DNA from 2 places in the Brucella pituitosa genome. Region 2 is predicted to be linked to the other one. Evidence: predicted binding sites of a transcription regulator. Region 2 holds the regulator's gene; the other holds the start of a gene.

Region 1 (5,699 bases), 720 kb from region 2:
TGAGTTGAGGATTGCAGCAAGGCCTGCTTCCGTCGTCTGTTCCGCCCATGCAATTGCGGTGAATGGTACGACGCTGTTCAGGCAGGCCTGAACCAGAAAGTATTTCCAGGTCAGCACGTCGGTTGGCAGCCTCAGACCGCGCAGCCTGATTATGACAATTAATATCAATCCTGCGATCAAGGTTCTGGCGGCGATGAGGGTAATAGGTGGGATCGTAGTCACGCCGATTTTAATGAAGCTGTAGGATGCACCCCAAAGAGCGGCCAGTAACAACAGCAATCCTAGTTCGACGACGATATTGGTTTTATGGCTCATCTTTTCCTGCATGTTTAAGCGGTTGTACTGCTCTCTAGCAGTCCGCTGCTCGCACATGCTTCGGTTCAGACCGAAGTGTTAGCAGGAAAAGCGCCCTTTGATCGGTGCGAATGTGTAGCGATGAATGCCGGGTACAGGGCCGTCTGTCTCAATGGCAGTCCGATGCTTGACGGTTCCGTAACCCGCATGAACTTCCAGTCCGTAGGGAGGATGGGCATTGCCTGCCCGGACCATCATGCGATCACGCGTGACCTTAGCCACGATGGAGGCGGCAGCGATGGAAATTGAGCGCTGATCGCCTTTCACCAAAGCAGAGCCGGGGCAGGTCAAGCCGGGCGGTACATCGCGTCCATCGATTAACGCATGGCAAGGTTTGAGGGTAAGCCCCATAAATGAGCGACGCATGGCCTCAAGCGCGGCCTTTCGAATGTCGCTGGCGTCAATGCTGCGCGCACTTAAGCTCGCGACTGAGACGGTCAATGCCTTGGCAAGAATGATTTCGTAGAGGGCGTCGCGTTTGGCAGCCTTAAGCCGCTTGGAGTCATCCAGTCCTTCAGGCAAATCATTGGGATCAAGCACCACAGCCGCCGCCACCACAGGACCGGCCAAAGGCCCACGACCTGCTTCGTCGATGCCTGCAATATGAAGAAGTCCGCGCGCCAGATGTTTCTTCTCTTCCGAGAAGTCCGGTGCGAGCGGGATGTCAAAAAGGAGCGGAGAATCAGAAGACAAGCGTTTCATTTGGCGGCAATGCTCGCATTGCTTCTGGTTCTCCGCAAGGTCCCTGCCGAGGAAGGTGGCGTAAAAGCAGGGACCTTCCGTCTGAAATGGACATCAGACGGGGATTGAATACGCAACGCGTAACTCATGCAAACTGCTCGCGTTCGAGACGGTGAGCGCGCAAACTTAAAAAAGCGAAAGCTGCTTGCCACCCTTTTCGACCGGCTCAAACAGATCTGTCCGAAGATGAAGCCGTCTGGAATTGAAGCCGAGCTTGCGTGCGGCAATCTCAAAGCGGCGACCGATCTGCCAGGCATAAGGCCCAGTTCCACGCATGCGCTTGCCCCATTCGGCATCATAATCCTTGCCATCACGCATGGAACGCACAAGCGACATGACATGGCGATAACGATCGGGATAGTTGCGCAAGAGCCAGTCTTTGAACAAAGGCGCTACTTCCAACGGCAGACGCAAGAGGACGTAGCCTGCTTCGCGTGCGCCTTGCGCATAGGCGGCATCCAGAATGCGCTCAATTTCATGATCGTTGATGCCGGGAATGATCGGCCCCATCATCACATTGGTCGGAATGCCAGCATCAGTGAGCTTACGAATAGCCTGCAAGCGCAGGGTCGGCGTCGATGCGCGTGGCTCCATCGTGCGGGCAAGATTGGCGTCAAGCGTGGTGACTGAAAGCGCGACCTTTGCAAGGCCCTTTTCTGCCATGCGGCTCAATATATCTATATCGCGCACCACCAGTGCCGACTTGGTCACGATGCCTACCGGATGGTTGGCAGCTTCCAGTACTTCGAGAACCTCGCGCATGACGCGCCATTTTCTCTCTATAGGCTGATAAGGGTCGGTATTGGTGCCAATGGCTATGGTCTTTGGCTGATAACCGGGCTTTGCCAGTTCCCGTTCAAGCAAGCGTGGCGCATCGGGCTTGGCGAATAGCCGGGCTTCGAAATCAAGGCCCGCCGAGAGCCCCATATAGCTATGCGTTGGCCGCGCAAAGCAATAGATGCAGCCATGCTCACAACCGCGATAGGGATTGATGGACCGATCAAAGCTGATGTCAGGTGAATCATTGCGTGTGATGATGGTACGCGGCTTTTCAACCTGAACATCTGTCTTGAAGGGTGGAAGGTCTTCAAGCGTCTCCCATCCATCGTCAAATTCATGTCGTGTGGTGGGTTCAAATCGCCCTGTGGGATTGATGCCAGCGCCGCGCCCGCGACGACGTGAATGGTCAATGCGCAGGCCTGCCTCGCTCACGAGCGCATTGGCGTGTTCCGCGCGCCCTGTTCCGAATGCTGCTTTATCTGCCTGCTGGATGATTTCCATAACCGACTCTCTTGTTGATGAATCTATTCCTATCGCAAAGAAAGGAACAAAGCAAGAACATACAGGAAGACAGCTTTTCGATCACGAGGTCTTGATATAGAACGGATCATGCTTTCCGTTCTTATCGTCACTCTAAATTCTGAAAAGCTTTTGGCGAACACGTTGTCGGCATTGGTGCCAGCAGTGGTCGAAGGGCTTTTGCGTCGCGTTGTTGTGGTCGATCAAGGCTCGACCGATGAGACAAGGCTGGTGGCAGAAGGAGCAGGCTGTGCTCTTTATAACGAGGATGAGCTGACCGAGGCGCTTGATGCGTTACGAACGGAGTGGCTGTTGATTTTGCAACCCGGGGCAATATTGGCAGACGGCTGGGAAGAAGCTGTGCGTCGCCACATGGGAGAAAGTTGGGGTCCGGCCAGGTTTACTTTGCAGCAAGAGGCGCGTTTGGGATTGCTGGGCAAACTCTTTGCACGCAAGCCATCTTTGGACTCTGGTTTGCTCGTGAGGCTTGAAGCGCTTGGCTCGTTGCCATCGAATGGGCTTGAGCTGGAAGGCTTACCGCGCCAGTTGAAGCCTGTTCGGTTGCCGCAAATCATTATACCCCCACAAACAACAAAAGGCGGAGCCTGAAGAGACTTCGCCTTTTTGTATTGGACCTGCTTCCGCCGATATTAGTTCTGGAAGCTCGAAGGCGATGCATCACCGAAGCGATGAGCCGAACCATCCTGGAACGACGACTGGCCGATGGAAGCGGTTGCAGTGTTATCAACCTGCTGGGTTGCAACTGGCGTGCGATCATTTGCATAAAGATCGGCAGGTTCACCAACATGTGGATTTTCAGCGAGTGCTGCACCGGCGCTAAGGGCGACGGCTACGGCAGCAAGAGCAAACTTTTTCATTTTCTATCTCCTTGGTTTGTGTGAAGCGACGGTGTGTTCGTCGTTTCGATGAGCAAGAGATAGGCCTTTCCATCGGCAGCGCCTAGACAGCATATGGTTCACAGAATGTATCGCAAGGTGTGAACAATAAAGCCTTGAGGCGGGCTGAATGCCCAATATGACACGATTTATTCAAGTATATGTGAACAGTATGAGGCCGAAAAATGGCTATCTGACGCCGGAATTACGATGCCGTTGTTTGGGTGGAAACCACAAACCAGTCAGGCTTTTGCGCCTGAATTTTGGAAGCCGCATCATCTGCACTTTGCCGGTCTTTGAAGATGGCAAAGCACGTCGCACCCGAGCCCGACATCTGCGCAAAAAGTGCGCCCTGCATACGCAATAGATCGAGCTTATTCTCGATTTGTGGAGCAAGCGTCAGGGCTGCTGGCAGGAGATCGTTGCGGGTTGAGCCGAGGTAGGCGCAGATTGTTTCTATGCCGCTTTCTGAAGGCGACGGGAGGGAAGGGTTGTCGCGCTTTGTCAATGCCCTGAAGACATCGGGCGTGGCAACGGCCGTGCCATCATTAACAAGCAGCAAGGGAAGAGGGGGTATTTGCGCGACCGTAGTCAGGTGTTCACCAATGCCGCGCGCAACGAGTGGAGTGCCAACAGCCGCGCCATGCAAACACATAGGAAGGTCAGCACCGAGCTTGAGGCCAAGTTCCGTCAGTGTGTCTAAGTCGAGACCAAGCTGCCAGATTTCATTGAGCGCAAGAAGTGTTGCTGCTGCGTCGCTTGAGCCGCCGCCGATGCCAGAAGCTACTGGCAGGTTCTTTTCAAGATGTATTGCAACGGGCGTGAGATCGCGACCTGCATATTGCTTTAAAACATCGCGGGCCCTGATGGCCAGATTGCCGCTATCAAGCGGTATGCCCTGAGCAAAGCGCCCATCGATGCTGAAACTGTCATGATGCGCTTCTTCAACGCTTATGCGGTCGCCATAATCGGCGAACACCACCAGCATGTCGAGCAGATGATAACCGTCATCTCGGCGCCCTGTTACATGCAGCGCGAGATTAATCTTGGCCGGTGCCACACGATGAACAGGATGACGAACCAGAGCGGCGGCCTCAGTAAAACGATGCATTCAGAAAAAGCAGGATTAAAGCATTTCCAGCAAAAGTGCGTAGCGGTTTTGCGTTGGATAATGCGCCAAAACAAATAGATAGAGCGGTTCCAATGATTCAGTCTTAACTGGAACGGCTCTAATCTTTTTTGACGTAATATTCGCCGGTCTTAGGATCCTGAACGAGCGTGCCATGAGCGCGGTTCTGCGCTTCTTTTTCTGCCCGGCGCACGCGCTGGGTAACGCGTACCGCTTCGCGTTTGAAGGAACGGTAGCCGTACCAGGCGGCAGCGATGATCAACAGCAGAAAAATAAGCTGGGGCATGGCCTCTAGTCCTCAGGCTTGCACAAGATCCCGAAATTGCCATCTCGGGACCACGCAGGGAAAAGTCTTGGCGAATAGCATAACACTGATCCACCCAATTATGCATCATATCATGGTGAAACGATGGAATTCAAAGCCCATATCGTGCCCAGAGCGCTTTTTCTTCGGCAGCCGACAGTAAACCCTCACCAAGACTGGTGGCAATGCTGGTCGGGTCAAGTCCCAGACCGAGGCTCATCTCGACACCCGGTGCCTTGCGTCCAAGCAACCCGCGCTTTGGCTCTATGAGTTTGAGCTTCACCTTGTCCCCATAAGTCTTGCGCAAAAAGCTGCGCATATCACCAATCCCGTCAATAAGACCAATTTCCCTGGCCTTTATACCGGTCCAGAACATGCCGGTGAAAAGATCGGGGTCATTTGTAAGCTTGCTTCCGCGACGTTCCTTGACCATGTCAATAAAGGTCTCATGGATTTCAAGCTGAAGCTTTTTCAAGCGATCAATATCTGCCTTTTTCTCCGGCTGAAATGGGTCGAGCACGGCTTTATTCTGTCCGGCGGTATAAACGCGACGCTCAACACCGATCTTTTTGAGCAGTTCCGGGAAGCCGAAGGATGCCGAAACAACGCCGATGGAGCCGACAATCGAAGAGGGGTCTGCAATGATTTCGTCGCCTGCAAGCGCGATCATATAACCGCCTGATGCGGCGGCATCCTCGACGAAAATGAAGACACGTTTCTGATGTTCATCGGCTAAATCGCGGATGCGTCGATAAATAAGACGCGACTGAACCGGAGAGCCTCCGGGTGAGTTGACAGAAATCGCAACCGCCGGTGTTTCCTTGTCGGTGAACGCCTTTTCCAGAACGCCTGCTGCGGTGGCAAGCGAGAGTGCCGGCCGGAAAGACGAGCCGCCAGTCATGATGGCGCCATGCAGGCGCACAACAGGGATCTCAATTTCTTTTTTGCGAAAACGGCGCGGAATGAAACGGGTCAA
Region 2 (5,699 bases):
CCCACAGCGCATCCGGATTACTGCGCGTGATATTCCGGCGCAAACGACGATTGGGAGTGGCCTGAACGGTTTTGCACGTCTGCGTGTGGCATCAGGCCCGGTACGACCGGGAAACTACGATTTTGGCTTTCACGCTTATTTTGGCGGTATCGGTGCAAATGGCTTTTTTCTGGGGACGCCGAAGAGTGTGGAAGTGCCCGGGCCGAGCGACATAGTTGCCAAAATTTCCGGCTCTATCGCCCAGTTACGCGTACATGTTTCCGAGCGGATTGCAGAGGTGCTGTCCGGTGAAGACGGCAGCGTTGCGGCCGCACTGATCGCAGGTGAGCGGGCAGGGATCAGTGAAGAGACCAATGAACATCTGCGCAAGGCTGGGCTCGCGCATATCTTGTCGATTTCAGGCCTGCATATGGTGTTGGCAGCCGGGGTGGTCATGATGTCGTTGCGGTCGTTGTTTGCCCTGTTTCCGGCATTCAGCGCACGATATTCGGTTAAGAAATATGCAGCTTTTCTTTCGTTGCTCAGTTGTACGTTCTATCTTGCTATGTCTGGGGCCGATGTGGCGGCACAGCGCAGCTACGTGATGATTGCCGTAATGCTTTGCGCGCTTCTGGCTGACAGAGCGGCGATCAGCATGCGTAATCTGGCGATTTCAGCAATTGCGATGATCGCAATCTCCCCGCACGAGATATTGGGCCCAAGCTTCCAAATGTCGTTCTCGGCGACAGCAGGGCTGATCGCGGCTTTCGCCTGGTGGAGTGAAAGAAAAGCCATAAGACAGTCAGGCGCAGAGAATCGCCAAGCCTCATCGCGTGGGCCTTTGTCAAAAATATTTATGCCAGCAATAGCCACGGCTGCGACGTCCATTGTAGCAGGGGTGGCCAGCGGGATTTTTGCGGCTTATCATTTCAACAACACCGCCCCTTTGGGCCTTGTCGGCAATGTGCTGGCCTTGCCGGTCATTTCGATACTGGTAATGCCATTCGCAGTTTTGAGCCTGTTGTTGATGCCGCTGCAACTTGATTGGTTGCCATTGCAAGTCATGGGATTTGGCGTTTTGCTCGTGCGACACATTGCTGAGTTTGTTGCCAGCCTTTCACCCGACGGTAATCCCGGTGTCATGCCGGTCGCAACGCTCATCCTCTGGACGGTAGCTCTTGTCGTTGCGGTTACGTTCACAACGCGACTGCGGTTAATGGCGCTTCCATTTATTGTGATGGGTCTGATCGCTTTCATACGGATGCCGATGCCGGATATCCTTATCAGCGAAGATGCCAAGTTTGTGGCCGTGCGACTATCTGATGGCAATTTCGCGGTTAACCGCAACAGGCCACCGCAGTTCACAGCGCAGAACTGGCAGACGGCCTATCTGGTTGAAGCCTTTGTTCCTCCGCACATAGTGAAGAAACAATCGGTTGCCGCTGATGAGCGTGCTTTTCTCTGCGAAGATGGGCTCTGTACCATTCCTCTCAGGGATGGTCGAATGCTGGCCTATACTGCGCAGGAAGATATGCGCGAGATTGCCTGTAATGTAGGCGATATTGTTGTTCTTGCTATTGCCGGAAAAAAACTAAGCTGTGAGCGGTCAGGCTCGCTCGTCGTTGACAGGCAGGAACTGGCCCTAAAAGGAACTCTTGAAATAAGGTTAGGGCAAAAACTAAGCGCAGACAAAATGGTTCAGGCAAAGTCTCCGGAGCGAGAGCCGGTCAGCGAGCGCGAGACTTATCGTTTCGCGCCTGCAATGCCTCGCAATATCGAAGACTATGCGGACAAACTGGACTTTTCCGTCGATGCGCCCACACGCCCCTGGCATCTCTATCGCCTCTACTCACGAGCAGCGCGCGGTCTGCCCGATCGGGAATACAAGAAGAAAGCCGGAACAGAAAATGCGACAGGCTCTGATCTCTCGCAATGATTTAGAGCGCCGATCTGATTGGATCAGATCGGCGCTCTAAATATTTTTTTAAAGCGCATCTTTGTCCGAAAACCGTTTCACACTTTTCGGGATGCGCTCTAATAGCGCCGGATCAAACCGATCAGCTTGCCCTGAACACGAACTCGGTCAGGACCGAATATCCGCGTCTCATAGGCTGGATTTGCAGCTTCGAGCGCAATGGAAGCGCCTTTGCGGCGGAAACGTTTCAGTGTCGCTTCTTCGTCATCCACCAGAGCAACGATGATTTCACCTGGATTGGCTGTGTCGCCGCGCTTGATGATGACAGTATCACCATCGAAAATTCCGGCTTCGATCATCGAATCGCCCTTGACCTCAAGCGCGTAGTGTTCGCCTGCGCCAATCATTTCTGGCGGAAGGCTGAGCGAATGGGTCTGATTCTGGATCGCCGAGATTGGTACACCAGCAGCGATACGTCCCATCACAGGGATGGACACCATGGTCGATACATCGTCATTCGCAGTCGCCGGAGCTGGGCGAATAGGCGTAGGGGCAGGTGGCGCCTTGCCGAGACTGCCTTCGATAACGCTTGGCGCAAATTTCTTTTGCGAATTCAGTCCGGGAGCAATGGAATCCGGCAAACGGAGCACTTCCAGTGCGCGGGCGCGATTTGGAAGCCTGCGGATGAAGCCGCGTTCTTCCAGCGCTGTGATGAGCCGATGAATGCCCGATTTCGAGGCTAAATCAAGAGCCTCTTTCATCTCGTCGAAAGACGGAGGAATGCCCGTCTCTTTCAGACGTTCATGAATGAACAGCAGAAGCTCGTGCTGTTTACGGGTCAACATGCGCTACACCCTCCAGACCAGAATCAAATAAAAACAAAACCAGAACGAACACTATATGTTCCAGTCTTGTTCTGCAATGGTTTTAAAATGATTAACGGACTGGCGGAATTGGATGCGTTCGTTACAGCATCAATATTATGCAGGCGTCACCGGTCAATGAAGCGGGTGCGTTTTCATCTCTGACCAGCAGCGCATCGGATCGAACCAAGGCGGAAAGCATTGATGAATCCTGGATAGGAAAAGGCGTTGCGATCAATGTTCCGTCAGCATCCTGTTCGACTGTTGCCCGAACAAAATCGCGCCGGTGATCATTCGCATTCATTGCCTGACCAAGCTTTGCGGGACGAATATCTGCAGTCAGATCCGTGCCGGATAGTTTGGCTACCAATGGGCGTAGAAATACGAGGCTGCAAACAAGGCTGGAAACGGGGTTGCCTGGCAGGCCGATGACGTGGACCGTTTTGCCTGAAATGCTCTTGCGACCATACATCAACGGTTTACCGGGACGCATGGCGATTTTCCAGAAATCGAGATCGACACCGCAGTTCTTCAACGCGCCATGCACGTAATCACGATCACCAACGGACGCGCCGCCGATAGTGACGAGAATATCGATGCCATCGTCGAGCACCTGGCTGATCGCTGATTCGATCTTTGTCGGATCGTCAACGATAATGCCCATGTCTTCGGGCTTGCCACCTGCGCGGCGCACAATTTCAGCTATTCCCAAACTATTGGAGGCTACAATCTGATCAGGACCGGGGAGTGCTCCGGGCGGGACGAGTTCATCGCCAGTGGCGAGAATGGCAATTCGGGGCTGCCTGAAAACGGAAATCATTGCATTGCCGCTGGCAGCGGCAAGAGACAGTGCCGGGGCGTCAAGTTCCCGCCCAACTGGAAGAACGGTGTCACCGGGTGCAAAGTCGAGACCCGCGCGGCGGATGTGACGGCCTTTATCAAGCCCATGTTGGACTGTCAGCTTGTCACCGGAACGTTCGGTGTCTTCCTGAATGACGATGCAGTCAGCGCCGACCGGTATGGGTGCGCCTGTGAAGATGCGCACGGCTTCGCCTTCGTTGAGCTGGCCATCAAATCGCTTACCCGCTGCCGATTCGCCGATCACTGTAAGCTCAATCGGATATTCGATGTTCTGAGGCGCGATGAGCGCATAGCCGTCCATGGCCGAACAATCGAATGGTGGTTGGCGTAGTTTTGCTATGACCTGCTCAGCAACAACGCGGCCGCCTGCGGAAGCAAGTGCAACCTGCTCAAAATCATGCGGCTCGGCGGTGCTCAGGATGCGGGCAAGGGCTTCATCGACCGGGAGAAGGGACATATGGTTTCCTCTCGTCTGGATATCAGGCTTTCCAGTCACCTGACTTGCCGCCGCTTTTTGCCGAAACGCGGATGTCGGTGATCTCCATATGGCGATCGACAGCCTTCGCCATGTCATAAATGGTCAGGCAGGTGACGGATACGGCAGTCAGTGCTTCCATTTCTACGCCGGTACGGCCTTTAAGCTTTGCCGTGGCACGAACACGCAAACCGGGAAGCATCTGATCAGGCTCGATATCGACCGACACTCTGGTCAGCATCAGCGGGTGGCAAAGCGGGATAAGATCAGCCGTTTTCTTCGCAGCCATGATACCAGCGAGACGCGCGGCACCGATAACGTCACCCTTGGTTGCATTGCCTTCCAGAATGAGCGCCAGCGTTTCGGGCTGCATCCTGACAGCACCTTCAGCTGTGGCCTGACGCTCGGTTTCAGCCTTGTCGCCGACATCGACCATGTGGGCAGCGCCGGTCTGGTCGATATGGGTGAGCTTGGCCGCCATATCTCAGGCCTTGCCGGTCAGAAGTTCGCGGGTTGCAGACGCAACATCTTCTTTGCGCATCAGGCTTTCGCCGATGAGGAATGTGCCGATATTCGACTTTTCGAGACGCAGACAATCATCATGGGTGAAGATGCCGCTTTCGCCGACCAGCAGACGATCCGAAGGCACCATCTTTGCGAGCCGCTCGGAAACCGCAAGGTCGACTTCAAATGTACGCAGGTTGCGATTGTTGACGCCGACGAGACGCGACGAAAGCTTGAGTGCGCGTTCCGTTTCCTCTTCATCATGGACTTCAATCAATGTATCCATGCCGAGCTCGAAAGCGGTTTCTTCAAGCGCCTTGGCAAGATCGTCATCAACACTTGCAAGAATGATAAGAATGCAGTCTGCACCCCAACTGCGCGCTTCATAGACCTGATAGGTATCGAACAGGAAATCCTTGCGTAGCGCGGGCAATGAGCATGCATTGCGTGCAGCTGTCAGAAATTCCGGTGCACCCTGAAAAGATGGCGTATCGGTCAGTACGGAAAGGCAGGCAGCACCGCCATCTTCATAGGCCTTGGCCAGTACCGGTGGATTGAAATCCGGGCGAATAAGCCCCTTCGATGGACTTGCCTTTTTAATCTCGGCGATAAGCGCAAACTTGTTGGCAGCGCGCTTGGCTTCCAGTGCTTTGAGGAAACCGCGCGTCGCAGGCTGATCCTTGGCTTGTGCCTTTACTTCTTCCAGTGGAAGGCGAGCCTTGGCAGCAGCGATCTCTTCAAGCTTATAGGCTTCGATTTTCCGCAGAATGTCGGTGGACATGGTTTGATCCTCTCCGTCAGAGCGGTTTATCGTTGGACACGGCGATAACTTTTTGCAGGACTGCAAGTGCTGAACCGCTGTCGATGGATCGCGCAGCGAGAGCGATACCGTCCTTCAGGTCTTTTGCCTTACCTGAAATGACAAGTGCTGCGGCAGAATTCAACAAAACGATATCGCGATAGGCGTTTTGATCGCCTTCGAGAACGCCATGCAGAGCTCTGGCGTTTACTTCGGCTTCGCCACCTTTAAGTTCCGACATATCGACACGGCGCAAGCCCACATCTTCAGGCTCAATCTCGAATGTGCGAATCGTACCGTTTT

What was found. The regulator LexA, encoded in region 2, represses DNA repair genes until DNA is damaged. The targets are predictions, from matches to a motif close to TGTTCNNNNTGTGTTCNG.
Region 1: the regulator LexA is predicted to act here: its motif matches at 2,419-2,436, upstream of ACSME1_RS09305 (PA0069 family radical SAM protein).

Annotation. Positions count from the first base shown of each region.
Region 1 is NZ_OZ264092.1:1,945,670-1,951,368, forward strand. It holds gene ACSME1_RS09295 (DMT family transporter) at 1-315, opposite strand, end outside; gene ACSME1_RS09300 (ribonuclease HII) at 394-1,056, opposite strand; gene ACSME1_RS09305 (PA0069 family radical SAM protein) at 1,222-2,376, opposite strand; gene ACSME1_RS09310 (glycosyltransferase) at 2,485-3,003, shown strand; gene ACSME1_RS09315 (hypothetical protein) at 3,045-3,272, opposite strand; gene ACSME1_RS09320 (4-(cytidine 5'-diphospho)-2-C-methyl-D-erythritol kinase) at 3,496-4,401, opposite strand; gene ACSME1_RS09325 (membrane protein) at 4,520-4,705, opposite strand; gene ACSME1_RS09330 (S49 family peptidase) at 4,836-5,699, opposite strand, start outside.
Region 2 is NZ_OZ264092.1:314,738-320,436, reverse strand. It holds gene ACSME1_RS01505 (ComEC/Rec2 family competence protein) at 1-1,915, shown strand, start outside; gene lexA (transcriptional repressor LexA) at 2,014-2,739, opposite strand; gene ACSME1_RS01495 (molybdopterin molybdotransferase MoeA) at 2,861-4,075, opposite strand; gene moaC (cyclic pyranopterin monophosphate synthase MoaC) at 4,098-4,574, opposite strand; gene trpC (indole-3-glycerol phosphate synthase TrpC) at 4,578-5,378, opposite strand; gene trpD (anthranilate phosphoribosyltransferase) at 5,395-5,699, opposite strand, start outside.